DNA from 4 places in the Bradyrhizobium sp. 192 genome. Region 1 is predicted to be linked to each of the others. Evidence: predicted binding sites of a transcription regulator. Region 1 holds the regulator's gene; each other region holds the start of a gene.
The links. Region 1 encodes LexA, which represses DNA repair genes until DNA is damaged. Its sites were predicted from a motif close to TGTTCNNNNTGTGTTCNG; they were not measured.
Positions count from the first base shown of each region.

Region 2: IVB24_RS14005 (DUF3072 domain-containing protein) is a predicted target of LexA. The motif match lies at 2,456-2,473, and genes of this name have one in related genera.
Region 3: IVB24_RS08005 (helicase-related protein) is a predicted target of LexA. The motif match lies at 4,800-4,817, and genes of this name have one in related genera.
Region 4: IVB24_RS13060 (PA0069 family radical SAM protein) is a predicted target of LexA. The motif match lies at 5,986-6,003, and genes of this name have one in related genera.

Region 1 covers NZ_CP064690.1:4,485,787-4,493,215, reverse strand. Annotated here, with positions in the region: gene IVB24_RS20460 (S41 family peptidase) at 1-1,248, opposite strand, end outside; gene IVB24_RS20455 (alpha-hydroxy acid oxidase) at 1,584-2,717, shown strand; gene IVB24_RS20450 (HAD family phosphatase) at 2,726-3,355, shown strand; gene IVB24_RS20445 (hypothetical protein) at 3,516-3,719, shown strand; gene glp (gephyrin-like molybdotransferase Glp) at 3,942-5,153, shown strand; gene lexA (transcriptional repressor LexA) at 5,331-6,032, shown strand; gene IVB24_RS20430 (hypothetical protein) at 6,474-6,902, shown strand; gene IVB24_RS20425 (ComEC/Rec2 family competence protein) at 6,911-7,429, opposite strand, start outside.
Region 2 covers NZ_CP064690.1:3,078,220-3,085,648, reverse strand. Annotated here, with positions in the region: gene IVB24_RS14040 (HWE histidine kinase domain-containing protein) at 1-88, shown strand, start outside; gene IVB24_RS14035 (hypothetical protein) at 186-407, opposite strand; gene IVB24_RS14030 (hypothetical protein) at 563-820, shown strand; gene IVB24_RS14025 (hypothetical protein) at 915-1,157, shown strand; gene IVB24_RS14020 (type 1 glutamine amidotransferase domain-containing protein) at 1,232-1,792, opposite strand; gene IVB24_RS14015 (hypothetical protein) at 1,963-2,154, opposite strand; gene IVB24_RS14010 (hypothetical protein) at 2,173-2,394, opposite strand; gene IVB24_RS14005 (DUF3072 domain-containing protein) at 2,510-2,704, shown strand; gene IVB24_RS14000 (DUF6496 domain-containing protein) at 2,792-3,094, shown strand; gene IVB24_RS13995 (hypothetical protein) at 3,107-3,469, opposite strand; gene IVB24_RS13990 (Do family serine endopeptidase) at 3,746-5,281, opposite strand; gene IVB24_RS13985 (universal stress protein) at 5,490-6,326, shown strand; gene IVB24_RS13980 (hypothetical protein) at 6,342-6,554, opposite strand; gene IVB24_RS13975 (EAL domain-containing protein) at 6,735-7,429, opposite strand, start outside.
Region 3 covers NZ_CP064690.1:1,708,526-1,715,954, forward strand. Annotated here, with positions in the region: gene IVB24_RS07980 (hypothetical protein) at 222-488, shown strand; tRNA gene IVB24_RS07985 (tRNA-OTHER) at 636-703, shown strand; gene IVB24_RS07990 (hypothetical protein) at 1,247-1,645, opposite strand; gene IVB24_RS07995 (AAA family ATPase) at 1,642-3,399, opposite strand; gene IVB24_RS08000 (DNA repair exonuclease) at 3,402-4,691, opposite strand; gene IVB24_RS08005 (helicase-related protein) at 5,051-7,429, shown strand, end outside.
Region 4 covers NZ_CP064690.1:2,881,610-2,889,038, forward strand. Annotated here, with positions in the region: gene IVB24_RS13040 (PEP/pyruvate-binding domain-containing protein) at 1-203, opposite strand, end outside; gene IVB24_RS13045 (hypothetical protein) at 214-2,142, opposite strand; gene IVB24_RS13050 (acetate/propionate family kinase) at 2,225-3,421, opposite strand; gene IVB24_RS13055 (phosphoketolase family protein) at 3,426-5,813, opposite strand; gene IVB24_RS13060 (PA0069 family radical SAM protein) at 6,025-7,191, shown strand; partial or broken gene IVB24_RS13065 (VOC family protein) at 7,215-7,429, shown strand, end outside.

The DNA of each region.
Region 1 (7,429 bases):
CTTGTCGTCCTCCTCCTTCGGCGGAACGTAGGACTGCGATCCGGTCTGCTCGCCACCCTCGCCGGCCGCGAGATGCCCGCGCATCTGGGACTCCGCCATGGTGTCCATGCGGCCCTTCAGTTCCGGCGGCACGTCCTGCAGGATCTCGATGTCGGGAGCAATGCCCTGGGCCTGGATCGAACGGCCCGACGGCGTGTAGTAGCGCGCCGTGGTCAGCGCCAGCGCGCCGTTGCCGGCGCCGAGCGGAATGATTGTCTGCACCGAGCCCTTGCCGAACGAGCGCGTGCCGATGATGGTCGCCCGCTTGTGATCGTGCAGCGCGCCGGCCACGATCTCGGAAGCCGAAGCCGAGCCGCCATTGACCAGGACCACCAGCGGCTTGCCCCTGGTCAGGTCGCCGCCATGCGCGGTGAAGCGCTGGGTCTCCTCCGGATTGCGGCCGCGGGTCGAGACGACCTCGCCGCGCTGAAGGAAGGCGCTCGACACCGACACGGCCTGGTCGAGCAGACCGCCCGGATTGTTGCGCAGGTCCATCACGTAGCCGGTGAGCTTCTCCTGCGGGACCTGCTTGGAGATCGCGGCGATCGCCTTCTTCAGGCCGTCGGTGGTCTGCTCGTTGAACGAGGTGACGCGGATATAGCCGATGTCGCCGTTCTCGACGTGGAAGCGCACCGGGCGCACATGGATGATCTCGCGCGTGATCGCGACGTCGAGCGGGGCGTCAGCGCCCTTGCGCACGATGGTGAGCTTGGTCTTGGTGTCGACCGGGCCCTTCATCTTGTTGACGGCCTGCTCGAGCGTCAGGCCCTGCACGGCCTCGCCGTCGATCTTGCTGATGAGGTCGCCGGACATCAAGCCGGCCTTCGAGGCGGGCGTATCGTCGATCGGCGAGACGACCTTGACGAGGCCGTCCTCCATGGTGACCTCGATGCCGAGGCCGCCGAACTCGCCGGAGGTGGTCTCCTGCATCTCGGTCCAGGCCTTCGCGTTCATGTAGCGCGAGTGCGGATCGAGCGAGGTTACCATGCCCGTGATCGCGCCTTCGATCAGCTTGGCATTGTCCGGCTTCTCGACATAGCTGGCCTTGACGCGCTCGAACACCGTGCCGAACAGGTTGAGCTGGGAATAGGCGTCATCCGCGCTCGCTGCTGCCCGCGCCGCCCATACACCACCGTGCGGGCTGGCTACCAGAAGGGTCAGACACGCTCCAGAGAGCGCGCCCAGGGGGAACAGCAGGGATTTCCGCATGGATCGACTGGCCTTCTTGTTTGCTCGGCGGTTGCTAGCGCTTGTCTTTGGAGACTTGGGACTCGCCCTGCAAGTGGCGATCCAGTCTGCTTCTCACAATACCATTCTGGTTTCTTCATGGCCGGGATGCCACGCCGGCGGGTACATCGCAGAAATCGCTTCGTCCGGACCTAAACTTTTGGCAACGTTGCAGGACTGGGCCGCCCCCATAGACACCCTACAGCGGGAATCGGTGCGCCGGTCCACGCCTCGCAGCCATGTCATTTTAGGATGGTTTTGGAGCGCTGGACGGGTTAGGCGATGACACAAGGCTTCAAATTCTCGGGAGGATAACAATGAACGAAGCACCCCGGATCCAACCGGAACGGAACGTCGAGCTCGGCGCCAGCAACGAGCCGTTTCAGAACCTGCACGAATTCGTCCGAAAAGCGCGGGCCAACCTCAACCAGAACGCCTGGGACTACATCGTCGGCGCCGCCGAGACCGAAACCACGATGCGCCGCAACCGGATGGCGCTGGACGAGATCGCCTTCCGGCCGCGGGTGCTGCGCGACGTCCGCAAGGTCGACGGCTCGGTTCAGCAGTTCGGCCGCAGGATGCGCCTGCCGGTGGTGCTCGCCCCCGTCGGCGCGCTCGAGATCTTCGATCCGGATGGCGCGGCGAGCGTCGCGCGTGCTGCCGGCACCTTCGGTGCGGCGCACATGCTGAGCTCGGTGTCCGAGCCCGGCCTGGAGCAGACCGCCGAAGCCGCTCCCGATGCGCTCCGGCTCTATCAGCTCTATGTCCGCGGAGACGACGCTTTTGTCGCCGATGTCGTCAGCCGCACCGAGAAGAACGGCTATGCCGGCTTCTGCCTGACCGTCGATACCGCCCACTACAGCCGTCGTGAGCGTGACATCGCCAAGCGCTACGTTCGCGAGAGCCGCCTGCGCGCCACCGGCGGCGATTTCCAGAAGGGCCTGGAGTGGCGGACCGTGAAGATGATCAAGGACAAGTTCAAGATCCCGCTGATCCTGAAGGGCATCGCCACCGCCGAGGACGCCCGGATCGCGGTCGACCACGGCGTCGAATGGATCTACGTCTCCAACCATGGCGGCCGCCAGCTCGACCACGGCCGCGGTGCCATGCATGTGCTGCCCGAGATCGTCGAAGCCGTGAAGGGCCGCGCCAAGATCATGGTCGACGGCGGCGTCTGTCGCGGCACCGACATCGTCAAGGCGATCGCGGCGGGCGCGGACCTCGTCGGCATCGGACGGCTGCAATGCTGGGCGCTGGCTGCGGCGGGCGAAGCCGGCGTCGCGCGGATGCTGGAGCTGCTGGAGGACGAGGTGCTGCGCTGCCTGGGCCTTTTGGGCGCCACGTCATTCGCGGAGGTCGACAAAGCCTGCCTGCATCCGGCGACCGCCACCAACGCACCGAGCGTGTTCAGCGCATTCCCGCTGTTCGACCACGATCCGTACCGTTACTGAGTGAAAGGATGCAGGTGACATCGCTCTCTCCCGGCAGCGCCGATGCGCTGCTGTTCGATCTCGGGCGCGTGGTGCTCGACATCGACTTCTCCAAGGCGATCGCCTGCTGGGCGGGACATGCCGGCTGCCAGCCCGAGGCCATCGTCGCGCGCTATGTGCGTGACGAGGCCTACCGGCTGCATGAGGTCGGCAAGATCAGCGACGAGGATTATTTCGCCTCGCTGCGTGCTTCTCTCGGCATCGGCATTTCGGACGCGCAATTCCTGGAAGGCTGGAACGCGATCTTCGCCGGCGAGATGCCTGACATTGCCGAGCTGTTGCCGCGTGCGGCGAAGCAGATGCCGCTCTACGCCTTCTCCAACACCAACCGGCCGCATGTCGACTATTTCTCCAGGGAATATGGCGAATTGCTCGGCCATTTCCGCGCGCTGTATCTGTCGTCCAGCATCGGCCTGCGCAAACCGGATGCGGAAGCCTTCGACCACGTCGTCACCGCGATCGGCGTGCCCGCGGAGCGTATCGTGTTCTTCGATGACCTCGCCGAGAATGTCGAAGGCGCGCGGGTACGCGGCCTGACGGCGGTGCATGTGACGTCGCCACGCGACGTTGGAAACGCCCTGAAGGCGTTGGGCATCTGAAACCAGCCCGCCACCCAGCTTCAGACACGCTTTCAGGAACCAAATCTGCAACAGATCGGGAACCTGATCGCTTTGTGCATTTTTATACAGAGTTCCGGGAACGGAATACCTCCCTTCGGACTCATCACTCCGTTGGGACTTCTACATCGGACTTATCGACGTGCTGGGCAAAACCTATCTCACCAAGCAGGCCTCTCTGCTGCTCGAATTCGCCAGAACGACCTCGGATTCGGACCTTTCCGCCAAGCTGATCAGCAAGGCCGCCGACCTGAAATCCCAGGCCGATCCGCTGCCGGACAAGGATCAAGGCCCAAAGGCTCCCGACGTCGCATTTGTCAGCCCGGATGCGCCGAGCAGGCGTTGAGCGAGCAAGCCGTGGCGGCCGTCATTCTCGTCCTCGGGATGGCCCACTTCTGCCGATCGGTCTCATCGTCTGGATGATGCGACGCCAAGCCTGAGCCTGCCTTCGATACGGGCTGCAAGCGGCAGGATGGGCGTCCTGCTCCGCAATTTTGCCTCCGCCTCCGCGCTCGGTTAGAACACTGTCGGAACATTTCGTCCGAACGTGCCGAGCAGGAGTTTCGCCGTGGCCTTGATGCCGGTTTCCGACGCCCTTGCCGCGGTGCTGGCGGGCGTTGAGCCGCTGCCTGAACAGATGGTTCCGCTCGACGAAGCCCACCACCGGGTGCTCGCGCGGGACGTCGCCGCGCGGCGCACGCAGCCGCCGCAAGCCATGTCGGCGATGGACGGCTACGCCGTGCGCGCAGCCGACGCGGCAGCGATCGATTCCAGGTTGACTGTCATCGGTGAGGTCGCAGCGGGCCGTCCGTTCACAGGACGGGTCGGCGCTGGCGAAGCCGTGCGGATCTTCACTGGCGGTGTCGTTCCCGACGGCGTAGACGCGGTCGTGATCCAGGAGGACACCATTGCGGACGGCAAGAGCGTCACGATCAAGGAAGCCGCGATCGTGGGTCGGCACATCCGCCCCGCCGGCGTCGATTTCCGAGAGGGTGATGTCCTCTTGCGCAAAGGGACCCGACTGACAGAGCGCGACCTCGCGCTCGCAGCGGCAATGAACCATCCGCAGCTTGCCGTCTGCCGCCGCCCGAAGGTCGCGATCCTCGCCACCGGTGACGAACTGGTGATGCCGGGCGCCACACCCGGGCACGGCCAGATCGTCTATTCCAACGGCTTCGCCCTGCATGCGCTCGCCAGACAGGAAGGGGCCGAGACGATCGACCTCGGCATCGCCGCCGACACGCTAGCCGCCACCACCGCCGGCATCCGCCGCGCGCGCGAAAGCGGCGCCGACATCCTGATCACGACCGGGGGCGCATCGGTGGGCGACCACGATCTGGTCCAGCAGGCGCTCACGGACGAAGGCATCGCGATGGCGTTCTGGAAGATCGCGATGCGGCCCGGCAAGCCGATGATGCACGGACGGCTGGGGACGATGGGCGTGATCGGCCTGCCCGGCAATCCCGTGTCGTCCTACGTGTGCGCCTTCCTGTTCATGGTACCGCTGATTCGCGCGCTGTCGGGCCGTTCGGTGATTCATCATCATCGCGAGCGCGCCGTGCTGGGCCGCGATCTCGGTGCCAACGACCAGCGCGAGGACTATCTGCGCGCGCGCCTGGAGCTGCGCGACGACGGCACGCTCGTCGCTCTTCCCGTCAGCCATCAGGATTCCTCTCTGCTTGCGAATCTTGCTGCGGCACAAGTACTTCTCGTGCGCGCACCGTTTGCGCCACAGGCCGAGGCCGGCAGCCCCTGCGAGATGCTGCGGCTCCCCGTCTGACCTGCGCGGCCACACGCATTCCGCGCGCTTCGTTCTGTTCACGCTAAATTAAGCAGTTGCGGAACATGTATCGAACATATAGTGTCCGTTCATGATTTGTTTCGAGGATGTAGCGGCTTATAGCTGAACTCATCCGTCTCGGAATCGAACGACATCAACCGGGGGACTTTGGTCGAGATGCTAACGCGCAAACAATACGAGCTTCTGCGGTTCATCAGCGAACGTCTGAAGGAAAGCGGCGTGCCGCCGTCCTTCGACGAGATGAAGGATGCGCTCGACCTGCGCTCGAAGTCAGGCATCCACCGCCTGATCACCGCGCTCGAGGAGCGCGGCTTCATCCGCCGCCTGCCCAACCGCGCCCGGGCGATCGAAGTGATCAAGCTGCCGGAGCTCCAGGCTGCCGCCGGCACCCGACGCGGCTTCACGCCAAGCGTCATCGAGGGCAATCTCGGCAAGGTACGCGCGAGCTCCAGCCCGTCCGCAGACGAGGGCGAGCGGCCCGTTGCGGTGCCCGTGATGGGCCGCATCGCGGCCGGCACCCCGATCGAGGCGCTGCAGACCCGCAGCCACACCATCAGCGTACCGCCCGACATGCTCGGCTCCGGCGAGCATTACGCACTCGAAGTGCGCGGCGATTCCATGGTCGAGGCCGGCATCCTCGACGGCGACATGGCGCTGATCCAGCGCAACGAGAGCGCCGATACCGGCGACATCGTCGTGGCGCTGATCGACGACGAGGAAGCCACGCTCAAGCGCTTCCGCCGCCGCGGCGCCTCGATTGCCCTGGAGCCCGCCAATGCCGCGTATGAGGTGCGCATCCTGCCGCCGAACCGCGTGAAGATTCAGGGCAAGCTGATCGGGCTGTACCGCAAGTACTGAGTCCGGAAGTCCTCGATCAAGAAGTCTTTGCGCCTCGTGCGTGCGGCTTCGATCGGCATCGCCGATCAGAGATTGGAGCGGATGATGGTCCGCTCCGGCTGGATAGTCTTTCTGGTATTGCACAGACTATCCGGCCCTATTCTTCCGCAGCGGCATCATCGGCCGGGCGCGCGAAGAAGCATTGCCCCCCTTTCCCCCACGACGCGATCAATCTGTTTGAACACATACGCTTCGCCTGCGGGCCGCCGACACGCGCCTGCCGAATGCATGGGCGCCAACTTTGTTCCTATTGAATTCGGGAAAGATAATGTGATCTCGGCTCGCCGATCCGAGCCGCAGATTTGCCTACAACCGGGCAGACCGTCACGTGCTTCCACTCTGGTAGGGGCCCGCGCCTCCAAAAGAGGTGCGGGTCGCTATCTCTGCATTGAGGAGCACCCGATGTGTGACTACAGCCTGCATGCCGTCGCGACGCGCCCCGCAGAAGTCGGCGAGACGATCGTCACGACAACGTTCCGCGGCACCTCGACACGCGGCTTCGCCTCCGAAGCCAATCTCTCCGTCGCGGTCTGCCTGCTACCGGGAACGGAGCTCGCCTTCGCCGACAACCTCCGTTACGATAACCGCTGGATCTGGACGCGCACCGTCAACTCCCGCGTCGGCAAGTTCGGCAAGATCGATCCGCACATTCCCGATCGCCACCATGACGCGATCGAATTCCCGGACGGCAAATCCGTGCTGGTGACGCAGCTCGTCGAAGGCCAGCGCGCAACCGTGCTGCAGCTGCCGGTAACCCAGCCGGTCAACGAGCGCAACCGTGAGATCATCGCCGACAGCCGCCCGACGGTCACGCGACTGCCGATCGGCTGACAGGGACTTTAGTCCTCCGCTTGAAGATCGGCCTCCGCGGGGGTCGCATCCTTGTTGCGCGAAGCCGCTGCCCTTGGCATGAGCGCTCCTTCGAAATCTCCCTCGCCGGCAGCCGCCGGCGACCAGGGACGGTTGGTGCCCCTCGCCCTCACCGCCTGAACCGAAAAGCCGTCGCCACGCTGCGTCAAGGCCAGCGCGCCCTGGCGACCAAGCCGCTGCCGATCCACCACCATCGCCGCACAATCAGGCGGCGCGGGCCGTGACGTCACCACCAGTGCGGCCCGGCTGCAATCATCCGCCAGCGCATCGATGCGCGAGGCCAGCGCGACCAGCCGACCGTCGGCGAGCGGCGTGACGCAGCCGGACTCGTCGCACGATATGCCGCTCGCCAGCGCGCCACTGCCGGCATCGCGCGGATCGGCGTCAGCAGACAGCCATTCCCTCAGCAGGAAATTGTCCTTGCCCGTCCTGATCAGATGCAAGCGCCCGTCCCCGCCCCTCACCGCGACGCTCGCGCCGTCCCCTGC
Region 2 (7,429 bases), 1.4 Mb from region 1:
GGTGCCGCTGACACGCAAGACGGCGGCGACCGCACCCGGAAAATTCGACGTCGCAAGTGCGTCCGAATTGCAACGCGCCTCGGGCTGAAGCGCGATGCGGTCAGGATGAAGCGTCATCGCGCTTCAGGTTTGTGTTTGAGCATGACCTTTTCGGAGAACCGCTGCGCACTTTTCCGGATCATGCCTTAGCCTGACGCCACCATCCTCGATTGCCGCTGCGGCCGCGCTTCCTCGGCGAGGCGCCCTTCGAGCCAGGCTTCCGTCTGAGCGAGATCGCGTAGCGCCCTCGCGTAGCGGCGGGCCGCACTTCGCTCCGCACCGCGCGGCAGTTTGCGGGCCTTTCGCAGCATGTCCGCAGCCGCGTTGCGATAGGCCAGCGAGCGGTAAAGAAAGACGACCTTACCCATATCGAATGTTCCCGTTTCGAATGTTCCCGTTTTGCTGGCTCATCCTCGCCAATCCGGCATGAACGTCGGATGAAGCCGGTGACAACAATTCCTTCATCCGTTTGGAACCGGTGAATATCGCCCGCGTTTGCATGCCAATTCGGGATGCAGTTCCCATGCGCGCAAAAAAATCTTCGGACTTGATCTCACCCGCCGGCCTCATCAAGCTGATGACGCATGCGCTGATGGGCGCAGCCCTCGGCCTCACCTTCAGCCTCACGCTGATCCTGTCCAATCCCGCCGTTGCCAGCCTGCTCGATCACGGCGGAAGCCAGGCCGCCTTCGTCTTCGCTCTGACATTGGTGACGACGTTCGCGATCGGCGCCACACTCACCGGTGCTGTGTTCATCCTCATGGAGGACAAGCAATCTTGAAGCGTCCGTGACGTGCGGGAGATGCGTTTGCCGGAACTCCTTCGGTAAATAATGGTTGGCTGCCTGCGTCAATTTAACTCAGGGAGTTCCCCGCATGACAACCACGAAGCTCGTTCTCACCGCAATATTGGCCACCGGCCTCGCCGCCACGCCGCTCGCCGCACAGGCCAAGTCGCACAAGGCGAAACACGGATCATCGATGTCCTCATCGCAGACCACCGGCGCCAACACCAAGTCCTCCAAGGATCCCTCCGGCCAGGGCGGTTCCGGTCCCGGCTCGGACCAGGGCGGCACCATGACGAACCAGAACGGTAAGGGCATGAGCAATACCAAGTAGGGCCAGACCGACCAGCTCAAACAAAAGCCCCGCGGCGACGCGGGGCTTTTTCGTTGCAGGCGAGCTGCTGCCACTCAGGCAGCGTTGCGCTGCACGTGACGGCCCTCCTTCACTTCTTCGATGATCTTGGCGCTGAACGCTTCCAGGTCGCCGGGATTGCGCGAGGTGATGAGGCCCTGGTCGACGACCACGGCCGAGTCTTCCCATGCCGCGCCGGCATTGATGACATCGGTCTTGATGGACTTGTAGGACGTCATCTTGCGGCCCTTGGCGATGCCCGTCTCGATCAGGAGCCACGGCGCATGGCAGACGGCGGCAACGATCTTCTTCGCGTTGAAGACGTCCTTGATGAAGGACAACGCCTTCGGCTCGAGGCGAAGCAGGTCGGGGTTGATCTGTCCACCCGGCAATACCAGGGCGTCGTAGTCGCTGCTGGAAGCCTGGTCCAGGGTCTTGTCGACCTTCACCGGCCGCCCCCAATCCTTCATGTCCCAGCCCTTGATCTCGCCGGCTGTGGGCGAGATCACGTGAACCGTAGCACCAGCCTGTTTCAGACGGTCGCGCGGCACTTCCAGTTCCGACTGCTCGAAACCATTCGTCGCGAGAATGGCAATGGTCTTGCCTTTGATATCCATGGAACGCTCCATTGCTGTGTCAGGAGCCCGGTCAATCGGCCGTCCCAGCTTCCGTTCCGTGCGCTGGCGCAGCTCACGGGGATGTGCGGCTGGCCTCGATGGCTGCTGAAACGTACGCGGCAGAGGCAGATCCAGTGCGTCGCTTGCGCGCACGCTAGCTGCGTCGGATGTCACGGGTCTTGAAGGCCGCCCGTGGAGTTCGTCTTCACGAGATGGTCGAGCTGCGCCCGCTTGCGTCCGAGCAGAAGTTGGGCCGCAGCATCATCGAGACCGGCACGCTGCAATTGCCGGATGGCAGAGCCCAGTTCGAGAATCTCGGCGCGCAACCTCAAGATCCGGTAAGTGTCCGGGTCTTCCTCCACGGTGCACTCCCCAAAGGTTCAGCGCCGGGTGCGCGCGCGCTCGGGATTGACCGCTGTCTTTACAAGACGAAGGCGCACCCGGTCGCGGACGTCAGGCAGGACACCGCCGCCGCCGGCAGCCTTCCATTCGCCGATCAGCAGGTCGACCTTCCGGCGCAGACCCATCTGCGCCAGGGCCTGCCGGGCGCAATCGCGATCGCCGTTGATGAGCTCGCGCACCAAGGCCTCGACGTCGGCCATTTCGAGCCTCAAGGCGCTGATTTTACGTCGAATTTCATTAATTCTGTTGTCCATGGCTTGTTAGAACAAAATAAGAACATATAGTCAAGGCACGATTTTCAGAGGGAGAAGCGACATGCAGGTTCAAGGTAGATACGACGCCAGGGTTTTCCTCACCGAGCAGATGACGCGGACGCAGGGGCTGAGGTTGAAACGGCTGAGCGAAGAGGCGTATCAGCCCGCACAATATGCGCGCGATCTGTCGTTCAGCGAGGCCGCCCGGCGCATTCAGGTGCTGGAAGCCGAGATCGATCTGGCGAATTCCTTCTAGTCTGCGTCGCGCATCTGCAACGTTGGATGCGCGCTTTCGGAACCATGCTCCTGTCGATTGGTTCTCCCCGGCCAAGGGAGAACATGCATGGCACGCAAGGCAAAGAAACGCCGCTACTCACCCAGCTCCGGCAGCGATGTCGAGAGCGAGATGCGCCGCTACAAGAAGGGCACCGCGAAGAGCGGGCGCAAAGGCCGTGGCGGTCGCGTGAAGAGCCGCAAGCAGGCAATCGCAATCGGACTGTCGAAGGCACGCAAGAAGGGCAAGAAGGTTCCGAAGAAGGCTGCCAAGAAAACGGCGAAGAAAACGTCCAAGAAAAGGACGACCAAGAAGACGACAACAAAGAGAACAACCAAGAAGTCGTCGAAGCGCAAATCCAGCAAACGCTGACGGCGATCCGTCTCAGATCATGCTGCCCGGCATGAAGCAGCGGATCGAAACCCCGAACGCGGTCTTCACCGGCCACACCATGGTGCGGCCGGCCCGGTTCGGTTCGGTGATCACGGCCTCGTCCGGCACCTCGATCCACTCGCCGTCGAGACGCACGCGATAATGCCCGTTATGCGACTCCCAGTCGGGATCGGCGACGGCAAACCCGTCCGCATCCGAGCAGCACGGACCGAGGTGGCTGCGCAAACCGTCGAACCATGGCTTCAGGGGTGAGTCCGCGTAGCGGCCGTCGTCCCGCCCGAGAGCGTTTCCGCCCCAGAGCACGAATGGCGCCACGAGCAGCGCACCCCTGAGCGAGAGCTTCAATCGATCCATGTCGGCACCGATCACATGCGAACGAGCGGCCAGTTCCACAAAGCGGCGGCAGGTTCGAAGTTCCACGCTTGCAACCCATGCCGGCGGCATCGTTGCCTCCAGAGACTTGCACGACTCGGAACTCTGATGAGCGAACACGGCTTTTTCGGACGAACCGGCTCATCATCGCTGCCGTTGACGAGAATGTTATCGAGCGCATCCCGGCAAGCCTGAAGGCGAACGGAAAAGGCGGCCATGAGGGCCGCCTTTCTTGTTCGATGCCGATCGACATTCGCCTCAGGCGAGCGGTACCGCGACGAACCGGGTCGCCTGCGCGTTCCTGACCTGCAACAGCACGCTGCGCTTGCCGGACGATTTGGCCTGCGCCAGCTCGGAGCGGACATCGCCGACATTGGCGACGGCCTGGCCGCCGACATTGAGGATGACGTCGCCGGTCTGGATGCCACGCTGCGCCGCCGGACCTTGCGGATCGACCTCGGTGACGACGACGCCCTTCTGGCCGGCGCCCTGGACGTCACCGGCCGGAGCCAGAGCAAGACCGAGGCGCGGAGTGCCGGGGGCCGACTGTTCCTTGCCAACATCGGCCTTGGCTTGCCGTTCGTTTGGCAGTTCGCCGAGCGCCAGCGTCACCGTTTTGCTGTCGCCTTTGTGGAAGACGTCGAGCTTCACCGAGCTGCCGGGCGCAAGGGTCGCGATCGTGCGGGCAAGGTCTCGCGAATCCTTGACCGCCTTGCCGTTGACGGCGGTGATGACGTCACCCGCCTCGATGCCGGCCTTCGCCGCCGGGCTGCCGTCCTGCGGGTTGTCGACGATGGCGCCGCGCGCCTCCTTCAGCCCGAGGCTGTCGGCGATCTCGGCGGTGACCGGCTGCACTTGCACACCGAGCCAGCCACGGGTCACCGCGCCCTTGTCCTTCAGCTGCGCGACGACGAGCTTTGCGGTCGAGGCCGGAATGTCGAACCCGATGCCGACCGAACCGCCGGAGGGCGAGAAGATCGCGGTGTTCACGCCGATCACGTTGCCGTTCATGTCGAAGGCCGGGCCGCCGGAATTGCCCTTGTTGATGGGCGCATCGATCTGGATGAAGTCGTCATAGGGACCGTTGCCGATGTCGCGGCCACTGGCCGAGACGATGCCGGCGGTCACGGTGCCGCCGAGGCCGAAGGGATTGCCGACCGCAACCACCCAGTCGCCGATGCGCGGCTTCTGGTCGGAGAACTTGACGAACGGAAAATCCTTCTTGCCGTCGACCTTGATCAGCGCGAGATCGGTCTTCGGATCGGTGCCGACCACCTTGGCGGTGTAACTGGTGCCGTCATCCAGGGTCACCTGCACCGACTCGGCGTGGTCGACGACGTGGTTGTTGGTGACGGCGTAGCCGTCGGCGGAAATGAAGAAGCCGGAGCCTTCGCCCGTGATCATCTGATGGCGCTGGCGCGGCATGCCGTTCATGCCGCCCGGGCCGCGGAACCCGAACTGCCGGGAGAACTGGTCGAACGGAGAATCCTCGTCCTGATCCATCCGGTTCTGTTGCAGCATCGCGCTCTTGTCGTTGTCCTGGTCGATCTTGACCCGCACCGAGATGACGGCGGGCTTGACCTTGCTGACCAGATCACCGAAGCCCGGCGGAGTCGTTGCGGATTCCGCGGCCTGGGCCGGCGCAATGAAAGAGCTCGGACCGAACGGCAAGGAGCCGGGAGAAACCGCCAGAACGGCCACGCCGAGCGCGGCGACGGTGCCGAGCAGCGCCAGCCGGCGCGGCCTCAAGATCCTGCGGGACGTCGGGATGTCGGAATTGACGCGATCGTTCATGTCGAAATGTCCATGTTGGTAAGGTGTCGCCTTGTCTCCAACATGGTCCCTGTCACCTTACGACGTCCCGTCCGTCCGATTAAATCTTGGCAAAGAACGCGCGCGGCCCCGCGGAAGATCGCCGCCCGCGCATTTGATGCAGCTCAACGCGCGTCCTTCCGACAGTGAAAAACTGCGGCCACCGGATGATGTCCCTCGGAGGCGCGCCATGTACAAAGACATTCTCGTCCACATCCCCACCGAACGCCCGATGCGCTCGGCGATCGACGGCTCGATTTCGCTCGCGGCGCAGTTCAACGCCCATCTCGACGCGGTCGCGATCGGCTATGTCGCAACCAGTGCCGCTTACGTGATGGAGGGCGGCGCCGCGGTGGCAGCCGTGTTCGAGCTGGAGCGCGAGCGCGCCGTGGAGCGGGCCGAGGCCGCGCTCGCGGTGTTTGGCGTCGAAGCGGCGAACGCCGGCGTCTCCTACGGCTGCCGCGCGCTCGGCGCGATCCCGGCGGATGCAGCCGGCTCGCTCGGCGAGATGGCGCGACTGCACGACCTCAGCGTCGTGCTCCAGCCTGATCCTGCGCAGGGTTCGTTCGACAACGACGTACCGCGCGAGATCCTGTTCCAGGCAGGCGGTCCGGTGTTGTTCCTGCCCTACACCTTCCATGGAGCTTTCAAGGCAAGCCGGATCGGGATCTGCTGGGACGGCAGCCGCCTTGCGGCCCGCGCCGTGCACGACGCCGCACCGTTCCTGGCGCGCGCCGACGAGATCGTGATCATCACCATCAACGAAGCCAAGGCCGTGTCAGACGAAGCGTCAGCGAGCAACCTGGCGAGACATCTCGGCCGGCGCGGATTGTCGACCCGCACGGTCGGCCTGTCGGCGAGCCGCGCCGACATCCAGCCGACCATCCTGTCGCTGGCGGCCGACGAGGCGCTCGATCTCCTGGTGATGGGCGGCTACGGCCATTCGCGCTTGCAGGAGCGCGTTCTCGGCGGCGTCAGCCGCGCCATGCTGGAAGCCATGACGGTCCCGACGCTGATGTCGCATTGAGACCAACAGGCGCCGTCACGCCGCGACCGGGGTCTCCCACGTCGCGGGCACGGCGGCGTCCTCGTTGTGTGGCACATTGCACGCGTCGAAATGAGCCTTGAGCTCGACCTCGGCGAGATGTTCGAAATGTTCGGCCTGGCCGAGGAGCTCCCAGGTCTGAAGCGGCCGGTAAGCCGCCTGCTGACGGCAGAGCGACGCCAGCGCCCGGTAGCGACGTACGTTCTCCATGAGACCCTCCCTCGCATTTACTGAGCTTATTGCCCTGATTTGCGTCAGGCCGATGGCGGTTGTGCAAAAGATTTTCTGCGCCCAGCGCGGGCTTGGCCTCGGCTTGCTATTAGGAAATATATGTCCGACCCAAAGTTCCAAACCCGTGTCGATCGACGCCCGGAGGCCCGGATCCGTCGGCTAGGCGTAGAGCCGGCGCTCCACGGTCACGCCGACCAGGTCGAGATAGCGCTCGATCAGGTCGGGCCGGCCGACCAGATAGCCCTGCATCTCCTCGCAGGCCTCCCGCGCCAGGAAGGCACGCTGCGCTTCCGTCTCCACCCCCTCGGCGATGACCGGGATATTCAGGGCGTGCGCGAGGCTCAGGACCGCGCGGACGATCTCGGCCGATTGCGGCGTCGCGTCGAGATTGGAGATGAAGCTGCGATCGATCTTGATCTTGTCGAACGGGAACGACTGCAGATAGGACAGCGAGGAATAGCCGGTGCCGAAATCGTCCATCGCGATGCGGAGGCCGAGCGCTTTCAGCCGTCGCAGCAGATTGAGCGCGCGGGTGAAATCGCCGATCAGCACGCCCTCGGTGATCTCGACCTCGAGCCGCGTCGGCGTAAGCCCGGTCTCCAGCAGGATCTGGTGGATCGAACGTTCGAGATCACCGGCCTGGAACTGGACCGGCGAGAGATTGACGGCGACCTGCAGCGGGCGCGGCCAGGATGCCGCCTCACGGCACGCTTCGCGCAAGACCCATTCGCCGATCTCAACGATCAGCCCATTCTCCTCGGCCAGCGGAATGAACTGGTCCGGCGGCACGAAGCCGCGCGTCGGATGATTCCAACGCAGCAGGGCCTCGAAGCCGATGATCTCGCCGTCCACCC
Region 3 (7,429 bases), 2.8 Mb from region 1:
AGTCGCAGAGAGAAAGCACCACAACGGATTGGGCCTATCTGCCGATGAGCGCCGATATGACCGGGAAGTCCTCTCTTCAGCAAGCTCACAGATGTGAGCTCCGCATGTCGTGAGCCACCCGTCGAGTCTTGCGACGAGAGTTTACACGAGCCGGGAACAATTCTTCGATTCATCATCGGCACCTGCCTGGTATATGTTTGCCCTCAGGCCGCGGTAATATCATGATCGCGATGACAATCTCCTCATGGAGCCTGACCACAACCTATTCACAAGTTCCGAGAGCAGCAGAGTCCCGGGGCTTTTCTTTCCAGGCTGTTGCACGGCGCATCTCCGCGGCATTGTTCAGCGATAGCGGCCCGAACGTAAATCGCATGGGAGGAGGGGCTCTCTACAGCAAATGCTGCTCGGATGATCCGCTCGACAGCAGCTATCGCCTCGACGCGATCACTGTGGCGGCGCTCTTTGGCTTGCGCTGTATAGGTTTCTGATTCCTGGTGGAGCGAGTAACTCGAACCTCAACCAGACCATTATGAGCGGCAGGCTATCGATCGGATTGGTTGATTTTGCTGCAGTTTCGTTCGAGCTCGATCGCTTTCTTTGCGGTTTGTTCACGCCGTTTCTGGTGCGATATTGGTGCGGTTGAATTTCGACCTTCAGTCTGTGGAACAGGAGGTCGGTGGTTCGAGCCCACCCAACTGTACCAAATAAATCATACAGTTACAGATAAATTCGGGGGACGGTAAATTGTTGCAGCTACCAGATAGCTACCACGACAATCCTGGTGCGTTGTGCTGTTAGGGCGCGACCTAATTTCGATCGTATGGCACGTCGTGCAAATGCGCCCTCAGTCCGGCCTCCAAGTGTAGGTTACGGTCGGCGTGTGTCTAAGGAAAAAGATGCACTCGCGCCGACATCGTCTCGGATCTGCCGGTCGATCAAACTCAACTTGCACGTGGAACGACAAGATACCCGCACCGAGACGAACGAGGCGACCGGCGAGAGTCTGAGCGCGATATTCCGTTCATGAAGAGTTGCACCGTGTTCAACGTCGAGCAGGTGGAGGCCTGCCGCCAGTTCGCGCTGACCAGCTGCCGATCTCGATGCATGGCTTAAGGTGTTGAAGCAGGACAAGCGCGCGATCTTCATTGCAGCCTGCAACGCATAGCGTGCGGCTGACTACCTAAACAGGCTGCAATCCGGTAACGAATAAACGCGGGCCGCGTGAGCGGCCCGTACGGTTCCACCGTTATTTGGCGGCTGCTTCGAACGCGCAAGTATACTGGTATGTCGCGTGGCCGATCCAATCCTTGTTTCGGCCTTCGCCAAGCGCCCGCCAGGTTATATTGAAATCGGGATGGATCTGGCGGTAACGCTGCGCTTGCGGTTCGCAAAAGTCCGCCGTGTTGTGACCTCCATCAACCCATGGTGACTGATAATTAGGAATGGATGGCGGTGACGGCTTTGCTGCCACGCAAATCCCCATCGCCTCACAGATTGGTTTCATCTGGCCGCCGAATTGTTCCATCGCGCCGAAGAACGCGACAACGGCGAGCAAAATTCCTGTTGGAACGCCGAAAAACACAACCAGCTTGTTCGCCCACCGAGGCCAGCCTTTTTGCGGCGCAATTACAGCTTCTGACATCATACGACTCCGTGCGCACAGATGTTGGGGCTGCAACGCTCGGGAGTCGGCGCGCGTTGCTTGACAACCCTTGTGAAGGTGCGGCGCGCAATGGGCCGCCCAGTCAGACCGCAGGTAAGCCGTATTGGCTGAGGGTCGGAAATAAGGGTGTAGGTTCCAGTTTCGTCGACGTGTTCGTCAGCGATAATGCGTTCATGGGCTTTCCGGCGCCGGACGCGCTCCTGCTCCGCATTGCGGATCCGTTCACGGCAGGTCCGCTGCCGCTGCTCCAGGCTCCGGCAGGCGTCTCGGTGGGCCTCAACCGAAGCCAGCGGGGGAACCAGCGTCGATTCCAGGACGGCAGCATCGGCGACTGCCGGCCGCAGGGTCTTCAGCAAGCGTGCAATTGCGGTCCTCGCCTCTTGTTCCTCGCGCTTCGAATTGGCGATCTGCCCGGCGGCATCGCCAAGTTCGCGCGTGGCCTTGATGACCGTCGCGAGCTCCGAGACGTCCGTCACCGGCCCTTGCGCTTCGATTTCCGCGGCGATCTCGCCGAGTTTCTCCTCGGCCTCGGCCTCGGCGCTCTTCGCATTCTCTACCGCGCCGGATTGCGCTCCGCGGCGGTTGAGCAAGCCGCGAAGGATCGCAACCTTGGTCTTGGCGGGAATGCGTGCGATCAACTGATCGACATCTTCGCTCCATTCGAGCTCGCCGGCGAGCCGGTTGAGAGTTGCTTCTGCCGCGGCCAATTCCGCCTGCCGCTTAGGCAGATCGGCTTTCCCGGCGCGAACCTGAATACGGCGATCTCGGAGCTGTGCGATGTCTTCGGCACGTGCCAGGAAGGCTTCGTCGAAGATCAAGGCCGTGCATTCCGCCTCAAGCGCCACGATCTGCTCGCTCAAGGTTGCGATGCGCGCCGTGGCGCCCGCTTCATTCTTCGCGGCCTTCTCCAGAATCTTGGAAGCGTCAGCATCAAACGGGATGACCTCTCGGAGCGCGTCGACAGCGCTTTGAATCTCCGCGCGCTTGCGAACGTCGCGGTAGACCCGGCGGATGCGGTTGAGCTTGCGCAATTCCGCCGATTTCAACTCGATTTCGCTTTCGATGACGCCATAAGCATCGTTGGCCGTCTCGAACGCGCTCTTGAGCGACTGCCACTTGGCGGTCGTCACGACATCGTCGCGCATCGAGGCTTCGGCAGCCTTCAGACGCTCCTCTGCCTGGAAATACTTTCGGTGCGCCGCGCGGCGCGACGCCCAAAGTGCGTCGGCTTCAACCTCCATAGCCTTGAGCGTTTCGCGCAGGCCCATGATCCCGGCGCTCGCCGAGAATAGCATCTGGCCGACATCGTCCTGCGCTTGCAAGATTTCCTTGCCGCCTTGGCGCAAGCGCTCGTGATCGAGGCTAAACATCCGCGTGTAAAATCGGCGATCGGCGCCCGCAAGAAACGGGGCAAGCGCCCCCTCGCCCGAAGGGATCGGCGTATCATCATCACCCAGCAACGTGTCCTTGTTGCCCTTGCGGCGGCGCACCTTGAGCGTATCGTTTCCCTTCTCCAGAAGCGCGCCGACGCGCATGGCGTTGTACTCGTGCAGGAAGTTACGGGACGAGTTGGCCGGGATGCCGAAGAGCAGGTCTTCGACGCCGTTCATCGCCGTCGACTTTCCGGCTTCATTCTCGCCGAGCAGCATCTGCAAGTCCGGCTTGCCGGCCGGCAGGGCGATGATGGCGTCCGTGAAGTGACCGTATCGAAGCAGATCGAGCTGCCGGATGCGCATGATTACACCTTCTCCGCTGCGAGACGTGCGCTGAGATACGCACCGCCATGGGCGATCAAGCTTGCGATGTTGCCGTCGATGGCTGCTTTCAGCACGGCGTCGTCCACATCCGTGCGGATGTCGTGGGGCAGCTTGCGGACGAGGTCGCCAAGATCCGTCGCGAGCCGCGCCTGCAGCTCAGCATCGCCGCCGGCGCTCTCGATCATGCGCTGAAGGTCGCCCAACGCATCTTTGCGTGAGGCTGCAGTTTCGGGGCTCGCGGTCGCAACGACGAGACGCTCGATCCACGCGACCTCCTCGCCCAAGCCCAGAGCTGCGGCCTTTGCTTCGGCAAGGAGGTGATCTGCCGACGTGAGCAGCTCGCCGTGCAATCCAGTCTGCCCCGTAAGCTCAATTCTGCAGGCGAGCAGACGCCCTTGCGCGTCGCGCTCGACGGCCATTTCGATGGCCTGCCGGACACGATCGACCGCATCGGCAACTGCGCTGCACCGTTCCACCGGAACCGGCAAATGGATCCAGCGCACGCAATCAACATAGAGCGGCGAAATCTCCTCGACCTCGCCGTCCTCGACCGTAACCAGCGAAGCGCCTTTCGGGCCACTTTCGCGGATGTGGCGGCCCTGCAGATTGCCGCAGAATACGACATGCGGCCGCTCGTGAAGGACAGCGGCTTGGTGCACATGCGCGAGCGCCCAGTAGTCGTAACCCTTGTTGATCAGGTCTTCGATGGCGCATGGCGCATAGTTCGCGTGTCCCGGCATGCCGCCCAAGCCGGTGTGCAAGACGCCGATGTTGAAGTAGCCCGTAATCGGTGACGGATAAGCCGGGACCAAGTTGTCTGTGATGTCGCGCTGCCGGAAGCTCTGACCGTGCAGGGCGACGTTGAGATGCGGCAGCCGAAAGGTCTCAGCCTTGCGCGCCGGAAACACGCTGACATTGGGCGGCAGTGTGAGCTTGCGGGTGATCTGGCTTTCGGCATCGTGATTGCCGTAAAGCAGGAAGACGGGGATCTTGGCCTGCGCCAACCGGCCCATCTGCCTCACGAAGTAGAGTCCGGTCTGGTAGTCGCGCCAATCGCCGTCGTAGAGGTCGCCGGCGATGACGATGAAATCGACCTCGTCCTCAATCGCTTGGCTAACGAGGTTGTCCAGTGCCATGCGAGTGGCAGTTCGGATCCTTTCAGCGGATGCGCCCTGTTGTCCGGATAGCCCTTTCAGGGGGCTGTCGAGATGGATGTCGCCGGTATGGATAAAGCGAAACGACTTCAAGGCGGAGCTCCTCCAATTCAACAAAGCGATGCTGGCAGAACATTTGTTCCGCAGCTGATCTTCACTGGGTGATCGAAAATCAGAGGGGTACCCGAAAAGCCAGACTCAGCAATCTTCAAGTGATAACCGCAATCGAACATAAAGTGAACGATCTGGTAGCATCGAAGCTGGGAACCCTCAATATCTTGTGGGCACAGACCCTTCTGAACCACGTTTTGGCTGCTCAACCCCGCTTAAAAGGCATCCGTCGCATTTTAACAAGTGTAAACTTATGATGGTTGCGTCCATATTTAACAAGTGCTAATTCTCGATTTTGGTGTGAGGAGGAGATATTGGCGCTTCCTTTTGATTATCGGGAAAGAATCCGAGGACTTCGCCGGACCATGGGCCTCAAACAGCCTGAGTTCGCCGCTCTGGTCGGGGTGTCTCCCATAACTGTCAGTCGTTGGGAAAATGGTCAAAACGATCCCACCGACCTCGCATGGACGCGGATCGAAGATCTAGCGGGCCGCTCTGCCGTGCCCGCGGGGACGCCCGGTGCGGACTCCCTCAACAGTCCCCAAATGGACTTTGGTGCCGACCCGGAGTCCGTCGCTGCTGTTGCCGAGTCCACTCGTCTCCTTAGCGGTCACCTGGCGAGCCCGACTTTCGCAACCGAAATTTCACTAATCGATCCGCTCCCGCATCAAAGGGTCGCGGTTTACGACCAAATCTTAAAATCGTGGCCTATCCGTTTCTTGCTCGCTGACGATGCGGGCGCCGGTAAGACCATCATGACTGGACTCACCATCCGCGAGCTTCTCTCTCGTAGGTTGATCCAGCGGGTGCTTATCGTTCCTCCAGCCGGCCTGGTGGGAAACTGGCAGCGTGAATTGCGCATCCTGTTTCGAATCCAGGCGCGCATCATCCGTGGCAGCGAAGCGGCAAAGGGTAATCCCTTCTTAGAGCCCGATGCAAATTTTGCAATTGTCAGCCTCGACACACTTCGGTCGAAAGGGACCTTTGCGCGCCTTCGCGAAGCAGGTTTAGCCGGCCACGGCTACGACCTTGTCGTCTTCGACGAAGCTCACAAGCTCTCAGCCGATCGTGATCCGATCGATATGACTGTTCGCAAGACAGCGCGCTACAGATTGGCTGAATCTCTCGCTGGCATTGTTCCCGAAGAGCCCGAGTTCGACTTGGGTTGGGCGCCTCAGTCAATGATGCTGCTGACCGCTACGCCGCACATGGGTAAGCCATATCCATACTTTGCCCTTTGGCGTCTGCTCGAACCAGATGCGCTGAGCACGCCGGAGGCGTTGGCTGATTTTCCGCGGGAACGCCGTGCACGCCATTTCATTCGACGTACCAAGGAAGAGATGGTTAAACTTGATGGAACGCCGCTCTATCCGCAACGCATCTGCGACACTCTCGGATTCGATTTAACTCAAGGGCCGGGTAGCGAACAGGAACTTTACGACGAGACGAGCAAGTATATTCGCGATATCTACAACAAGGCATCCACGCTGAATAGATCGGCCGCTCGGCTTGCGATGGCGGTTTTCCAGCGTCGTCTTGCGTCCTCGACATTCGCACTGAAAAGATCGTTCGAACGGCGCGCTGAAAAGCTTTCTGCAGCCATCAGAGCGATCGAGGAAAATGGCCTTGAGGCAGTAAGGAAAACGCAACGGGATCTTCAAAAGAAGGCCGAGAATAACGAACTCGATCTCTTCGCCAATGCCACGGCTGATGACGATGCCGGAGATGGTGGCGAGGCGGTTGAAGCGGGTGAATCAGAGACTCTTGGCGCGCTAGTTACCGAGAACCTCGCCGACCTGATCCACGAGCGGGATCGCGTCCTCAGTCTACGGCAGATGGCACAGGACCTACTCGATGCCGGACGAGAGTCCAAGTTCGCGAAGTTGCTTGAGACGATGAAAGATCCGCGCTTTACGAACGAAAAAATGCTGATCTTCACCGAGCACCGCGACACAGCGAATTATCTCACCGAACAACTGGAGCGCCTCGGCTTCGCCGGGCAGGTGGCTCAGCTGCACGGAGCCATGGACTATGTGGAACGCGATAGACAGGTCGACTTTTTCCGAAAACCCATCGATAGCGGCGGCGCTAAGTATCTCATCGGCACGGACGCAGCCGGCGAGGGCGTAAATCTTCAGTTCTGTTGGCTGATGATAAATTACGACGTTCCTTGGAATCCTGCGCGGCTTGAACAGCGCATGGGGCGGATCCACCGCTACGGCCAGAAGAAAGACGCCGTCTACATCGCGAACCTCGTGGCGTGGAAAACCCGCGAGGGCAAGGTCATGAAGATATTGCTCGACAAGCTGGAGACAATCCGTAAGGAACTCGGTTCGGACAAGGTGTTCGACGTCATCGGCCGGCTCTTCGAGAACGTATCACTGAAATCCTATTTTGATGCGGCCATTCGAGGCGAAGAAGTCGCAGACGGGATCGAGGGCGTGCTGACGATAGAACAGCTACGCGCACTCGAAGCTAAGGAGCGCACGCTTTATGGCGACGGCGGTGATGTGAAGGCCCGATTGCCTGTCATGCGCGAGGACATGGAGCGTGAACAGTATCTCCGTTTGATGCCGGGCTATGTACAACGGCTCGTCGAAAGGTCCGCGCCTTTGCTTGGTCTCGGAATCGATGGAGATGTGTCATCCGGCTTTCGCTTTAAGGTGCGGCAGCACGGCGCGATGGACACTATTGCGCCTGAGATAGAAACCTATCCCTACGAAGCGCGTCAGAAATTGATGGTC
Region 4 (7,429 bases), 1.6 Mb from region 1:
CCTTCCTTGAGCCCGTCGCGCAGACGATGTTCGGCGTGGGCGTGGCGGGAGATGATGTCCGCACACAGCTTGACCGGCAGCACGAAAGCGGGCGGCACCGGCAGGCCCAGCGCGGCCATCCGGGCGAGGTTCGCGGCCTTGGCGCCGATCTCTTCGGCGGAATGCAACGCCGTCGCGCCGGCGCCGATACGCACGATATGCATGGTGTTTCCCCTAAGCTGCGAGATCGATCATGATGTGACGGCGCAACAGGTGGCCGAAGCCGGCGAAACGATCGGTGGCGCGCTCGATCGCACGTGCGAGCTCGAGTACCGAGAGCGAGGTCGCGACGTCGAAGCCGCCGCCGAACACCAGGGCAGTCGTCGCGCGCTCCAGGCTGTCCGCGGCATGTTCGGCATCGATCAGCCGGGTCACCGCGGACAGCGCATCCTCGGAATCCGCGCGCCGTCCTTCCGGCACGTCGGTCGCTGCGGCGATCCCGCTGGCCGCGACCTCGGTCGCGGTCATCGCGACCGCGCAGAGTTCAGCGAGCGCGGTCAGCAGCGACGGGTCCGTCCGATCCGGCATGAGGGAGGCAATGAAGGCCGCCTGTTCCAGCTCGTCGACGGCTTCCTCGGCCCGATCGATCAATTGCCCGATCGTCGGCCGGGCGTTGAGCCGGTCGATCTCCTTGCGGGTTTCGAGCGCGATGCGATCCGCCTTCTGCTCGATCGCGCCGCAGCGTCGCGCCAGCAGCGTCGGATCGGCAGGCCGGCCGACCCGAAGCGCGTCAATATGACGAGAGATCGCCGCGACAACATCATGGGCCAATCCGATCTGGCGCAGCACGGCGGCAAGCAGGGCGCCATCGACGCGCTCCAGGTGTCGCACCAGGTCGGCCTCGATTTGGTCGCGCACCGTCCTGACCGAGCGCCCGGTGAGCAGCGCTGCGGTCGAGGCGCGCAGCGCCGCGTTGAGGAAATCGATTGCTGCGGTACGGCCCAGCGCCTGGTCGAGCCGTTCGCCGAAGCCGATCCGTGCGGGGGCGGCATTGCGGACGGCGGACCCCAGCAACTCGTTGCCGCCGAGCTCGAGGAAGCCGCGATGTCCGATCCGGTGACGCGCCGCCCATTCCAGGATCGTGGCCGCGTCGTCCTTGGCGACCCAGGTACGCAACAGCTTGCGCGCCTTGTTCCAGTCGATCAGGAACACCAGTGCGCCGCCCACGGCCGTGAGGAATTCGTTGCGATCGGCGGCATGAGAGGCCTGGAACTGCCCGGTGACGAGATAGAACGAGTTGTCGTCGCCAAAGCCTGCGGCGGTGTGACGGTCGAGCCCGCTCCAGGTCGCCTCGAATTTGTCGAACAGCGAGATGAAGAACTTGGCCCGCGCCAGGTGGACGTCGGTGTAGGTGACGGTGACCGCGTTCTTCTTGACCGCGATCACCACGACATGGGCATCGGTGGTGCCGATGTCATTCTGGATCAGCAACTTTCCTCCCGAGCGGGTCGCCATGGTGTCGAGGCCGGGATGGTTGAACTTCAGGCCGCGCGTCTCGTTGAGGCCCTTCATGAAGGCCTCGACCGCGCTGCGATCTTCGCCGTGCAGGCCGAACACATGGGCGCCGTCGAGCGTTTCCTCCGCGCAGCTCGACGCGAGCTTGTTCAGGGCCTTGTGCAGATCCATCACCAGGCGATGGAGACTGTCGCCGGCAGCCTCGGTGACGCCGGTGAGACGGGCAATGCGGGCGAGATCGATGTCGTTGGTCGCATCGAGCAGGCCCGCACTGCGCACGGCCGTCAGCCGCGCATTCGCCTTCTCCCCCTCCGAAGGCGCGCCGGCGCCGACGGCCCGGATCATGGCCGCGGCGTCGTCCTGGATTTCCTTCATCAGCTTGGCGAGGTTCGGGGCCGCGAGCCGCGACGGTCCGATCAGATGAGCGCCCCCGATCAGCGTTGCGATCGCCGCAGGCGCGATCCCGGCGGCGTGGCTCTCGACCGCAAGCTCGCTGACCGGACGATCCGGGTTCTGCGCATGGCTCACTGCTGCCTGCAGCGCGCTCATGCGCACCTTGATGCGGTCGTTGGCGGCAAGCCCTTCCGCCACCAAAGCGGGCAGAAGGATGCCGCCCTGTCCGAGCTCTTCGATGATCTGGGTTTTCATGATCCATCCGCACAGCGATTGATGCCGTCTGTATGCCGCGAAGTTGCGGCCGCCTCATTGCGGCAGATCATTCATAAAAATGTCATGCAGTAGGCTGCTTGCGCAGCAGCGCGGCGCTGTGGCGCGCGATGGTGATCTCTTCGTTGGTGGGAATGACGAAGACGTCGACCGCGCTGCCGCTTTGGTTGATGCGCTCGCGCGCTGCGTCGTTGGCCGCTGGATCGATGCGCACGCCGAGCCATGCGAGCCGCTCGCCGATCGCGCTGCGGATTTCCTTGCTGTGCTCGCCGATGCCGCCGGTGAACACGAGGCAGTCCAGCCCTTGAAGGGAGTTCGACATCACGGCGATCTCCTGAGCCGCGCGGAAGGTGAAGAGATCGATCGCCTCGCCCGCAGCGGCCTCGCGGCTTGCAAGCAGCGTGCGCATATCGGACGAAAGCCCGGAGACGCCGAGCAGGCCGGACTCGTGATAGAGCAGGTGCTGCACCGCCTCGGCCGACATCTTCTCGTGCTGTTGCAGATAGAGCAGCACGCCGGGATCGATCGTGCCGCAGCGTGTGCCCATCACGAGGCCATCGAGCGGCGTCAGTCCCATCGTGGTGTCGACGCTGCGGCCATCGCGCAGCGCGCACAGGCTCGCGCCATTGCCGAGATGAGCGATGACCGTGCGGCTGGCTGCGAGGTCCGGCGCGGTTCCGGCAAGGCGGCCCGCGACATATTCAAACGACAGCCCGTGGAAGCCGTAGCGCCGGAGGCCGCGTGCTTCGAAGCGCCGCGGGATGGCGAAGCGGCTCGCGGGCGGCGCGAGGCCGTGATGAAAGGCGGTATCGAAACAGGCGATCTGCGCCAGCGCGGGCTGGATCGCTCGGATGGTGCGGACCGGCGCGAGGCAGCGAGGCTGATGCAACGGCGCCAGCGGCGTCAGTGCCTCCAGCTTCGCGGTGATCTCTTCGGTCAGTGCGACCGGACCCGAGTAGTCCGGACCGCCATGAACGACGCGATGGCCGACGGCACGCAAGCAGCCCTTGCCGAATTGGTCCTCGATGAATCCGAGCACGTCGGCGAACAGGTGGCCACTGTCCGTATCCGACGCTTCTCTCTTCTTCTCGAACAGGACGTGGCCTCCGGTGCTTTTCACAGCGAGCCGGGGCTTGGCCTCGTGCTCGTCGAGCAGGCCGCTGCAGAGCAGGCTGGGTTCAACAGCCGAGATGTCGAACAGGCCGAACTTGATGCTCGACGATCCCGAGTTGAGGACGAGGACTGAGGCCGATGCCGGCATGATGTCAGCCCGTCTTGCCCGGCCAGGCCCAGTCGCGGATCTCAGGCATGTCCTCGCCATGCTCGCGAATGTAGCGCGAATGTTCGATCAGCGCGTCGCGGAACTGCTGCTTCACAGCCGCGGCTTTGGTCGCAAGGCCCGGCACCCGTTCGATCGCCTCGATCGCGAGGTGATAGCGATCGAGTTCGTTGAGCACGACCATGTCGAACGGCGTGGTCGTGGTGCCTTCTTCGATGAAGCCGCGCACGTGCAGGCCGGCATGGTTGGTGCGGTTATAGGTCAGCCGGTGGATCAGGTGGGGATAGCCGTGATAGGCGAACACCACCGGCTTGTCGCGCGTGAACAGGCTGTCGAAGTCGCGATCGGAAAGACCGTGCGGATGCTGCTCCTTGGGCTGAAGCGTCATCAGGTCAACGACGTTGACGACACGGATCTTCAAGTCGGGCAGCGCCTTGCGCAGGAGGTCGACGGCGGCGAGCGTCTCCAGTGTCGGCACGTCGCCTGCGCAGGCCATCACCACGTCGGGCTCGCTGTTCGCGTCCTCCGTGCCGGCCCAGGTCCAGATGCCGATGCCGGCATCGCAATGGGGGGCCGCTGCTTCCATCGACAGCCATTGCGGCGCCGGCTGCTTGCCGGCAACGATCACGTTGATGCGGTTATAGGTGCGCAGGCAGTGGTCGGCGATCCACAGCAGCGTGTTGGCATCCGGCGGGAAGTAGATACGAACGATATCGGCCTTCTTGTTGGCGACGAGATCGACGAAGCCGGGATCCTGATGGCTGAAGCCGTTATGGTCCTGACGCCAGACATGCGAGGTCAGGAGATAGTTGAGCGATGCGATCGGGCGCCGCCACGGCAGGTGCCGCGTCACCTTCAGCCATTTGGCGTGCTGGTTGAACATGGAGTCGACGATATGGATGAAAGCCTCGTAGCAGGAGAAGAAGCCGTGGCGGCCGGTGAGCAGATAGCCTTCGAGCCAGCCCTGGCAGAGATGCTCGCTCAAGACTTCCATGACGCGGCCGTCTTGCGCCAGATGCACGTCGTAAGGCTCGATCGGCTCCATCCAGACCCGCTCGGTCTCCTCGAACACCGCATCCAGCCGGTTTGACGCGGTTTCGTCAGGGCCCACGATGCGGAAGTTGCGTTCCTTTGCGTTGAGGCGGATGACGTCGCGCAGGAATTTGCCGAGCTCGCGCGTCGCTTCCCCAATGGTGCCGCCGGGCCGCGGCACCTCGACGGCGAAGCTGCGGAAGTCCGGCAGCTTCAGCTCCTTCTTCAGCAGCCCGCCATTGGCATGTGGATTGGCGCCCATGCGCCTGACACCTTCGGGCGCGAGCGCCTGGAGTTCTGGAATGAGCGCGCCGCTCTCGTCGAACAGCTTTTCCGGCTCGTAGCTGCGCATCCAGTCTTCGAGAATTTTGAGATGTGCCGGATTCTCGCGGCAGCCGGCAACGGGAACCTGATGTGCGCGCCAAAAACCCTCGACCTTCTTGCCGTCGACCTCCTTCGGTCCTGTCCAGCCCTTGGGGCTGCGCAGCACGATCATCGGCCAGCGCGACCGCTCGACGCTCTTGCGGCCGTCGCGGGCGTGCTGCTGGATCGAGCGGATGCTGGCGAGCGCGACATCGAGCGCATCCGCCATGGCCTGGTGCATCAATTTGGGATCGTCGCCCTCGACAAATAGCGGCTCGTGGCCGAACCCGCGGAACAGATCGCGGATCTCGCTGTCGGGCATCCGCCCGAGCACGGTCGGATTGGCGATCTTGTAGCCGTTCAGGTGCAGGATCGGCAGTACCGCGCCGTCATGGGCGGGGTTGAGGAACTTGTTGGAGTGCCAGGACGCAGCCAGCGGGCCGGTCTCGGCCTCGCCGTCGCCGACCACGCAGGCGACGATCAAATCGGGATTGTCCAGCGCCGCGCCATAGGCGTGCACCAGCGCGTAGCCGAGCTCGCCGCCCTCGTGGATCGAGCCCGGCGTTTCCGGCGCCGCGTGGCTCGGAATGCCGCCGGGGAAGGAGAACTGCCTGAACAGCTTGCGCAATCCGTCCGTGTCGCGGGCAATGTCGGGATAGATCTCGCTGTAACTGCCTTCCAGATAGGTGTTGGCGACCATGCCCGGCCCGCCATGGCCGGGGCCGCAGACATAGAGCACGCTGAGATCGAGTGCACTGATGACACGGTTGAGATGGGCGTAGATGAAGTTCAGGCCGGGCGTCGTGCCCCAATGGCCGAGCAAACGCGGCTTGATGTGCTCGGGGCGCAAGGGCTCGCGCAGCAGCGGATTGTCGAGCAAATAGATTTGCCCGACGGAGAGGTAGTTCGCGGCGCGCCAGTAGCGATCGAGGAGGTCGAGGTTGCTGCTTGCCGCGGCCGATTGTTGTTGATTTGTCATGTTCCTGCTGACCTTCACCCCGGCGATCGTCACCAACATTGTTCCGCGACGATTGATCCCTGGCCGGCATCAAACGAGATCATTGCGACGGGCATGTTGCGTGAGGTCAAACCGCCGAGCCCGAAATTTGGGCGGCTACTGTGCATGGGGTTGTTTTCCCATTTTTTGTTTGTGTTCTTGATTTGTTCCGTTGTCGTGCTATCTTGGCTTCATGAGTCCAGCAGCATCCTTTCATGCTCTCAAGCACCCGCCGGTCAAGGCGCCCTCCGAGCCGGCGGGTGTGGACTCTGACTTTCCAGAACTTGGCGTCGCCATCGACCGCGCGCGCAGGCGAGGGCGGGGTGCGCAGTCCAACGCGAGCGGCCGCTATGAGGTCGAGGCCCGCGTCGCCTTCGACGACGGCTGGCAGAGCCTGGAAGAGCTGCCGCCGTTCAAGACGAGCGTCGCGGTCGACACCTCGCGCAAGGTGATCACCCGCAACGAGAGCCCCGATATCGGCTTCGACCGTTCGATCAATCCCTATCGCGGCTGCGAGCACGGGTGTGTTTATTGCTTCGCGCGGCCGACCCACGCCTATCTCGGCCTGTCTCCGGGGCTCGACTTCGAGTCAAAACTGTTCGTCAAGCCCGAGGCGCCGGCGCTGCTGGAGAAAGAGCTCGCCGCGACCGGCTACGAGCCGCGGATGATCGCGATCGGCACCAACACCGACCCCTATCAGCCGATCGAGCGCGAGCGAAAGATCATGCGCGGCATTCTGGAGGTGCTGGAGCGTGCCGGCCATCCCGTCGGCATCGTCACCAAATCGGCGCTGGTGGTGCGCGATATCGACATTCTCGCGCGGATGGCCAAGCGCAACCTCGCCAAGGTCGCGATCTCGGTCACCTCACTCGATCCGAAGCTGGCGCGCACCATGGAGCCGCGCGCCTCGACGCCGCCGAAGCGGCTGGAGGCGCTGAGGCAGCTCTCGGGCGCCGGAATCCCGACCACCGTGATGGTTGCGCCCGTGATTCCCGCGCTGAACGATTCCGAGATCGAACGCATTCTCGATGCCGCCGCCCATGCCGGCGTCAAGGAAGCTTCCTACGTGCTGCTGCGGCTGCCGCTGGAGGTGCGCGATCTGTTCCGCGAATGGCTGATGGCGAACTATCCGGACCGCTATCGCCACGTCTTCACCCTGATCCGCGACATGCGCGGCGGCCGCGACTACGACGCGAAATGGGGCGAGCGGATGAAGGGCACCGGGCCGATGGCCTGGACCATCGGCCGCCGCTTCGAGATCGCCTGCGAACGGCTTGGTCTCAACAAGCGGCGCTCCAAGCTGACCACGGATCATTTTGCCCGGCCGAAGCGGAACGGCGATCAGCTCAGCCTGTTCTGAACGGGAAGCGGGAGAGGCGTCGCATGAGCAAGCCATTGCAGGACCCGGTGCCGCGGCTCACCGTCATCACGCTCGGCGTCAGCGATATCCGCGCCAGCATCGCGTTTTATGATGCCCTCGGCTTTTCGCGCCGGCTGAAGGCGACCGGCGAGGCGGTGGCGTTCTACGATACCGGCGGTCCGGTGCTCGCGTTGTATCCGTGGGATCAGCTTGCAGCCGACGCCCAACTGCCGGACGA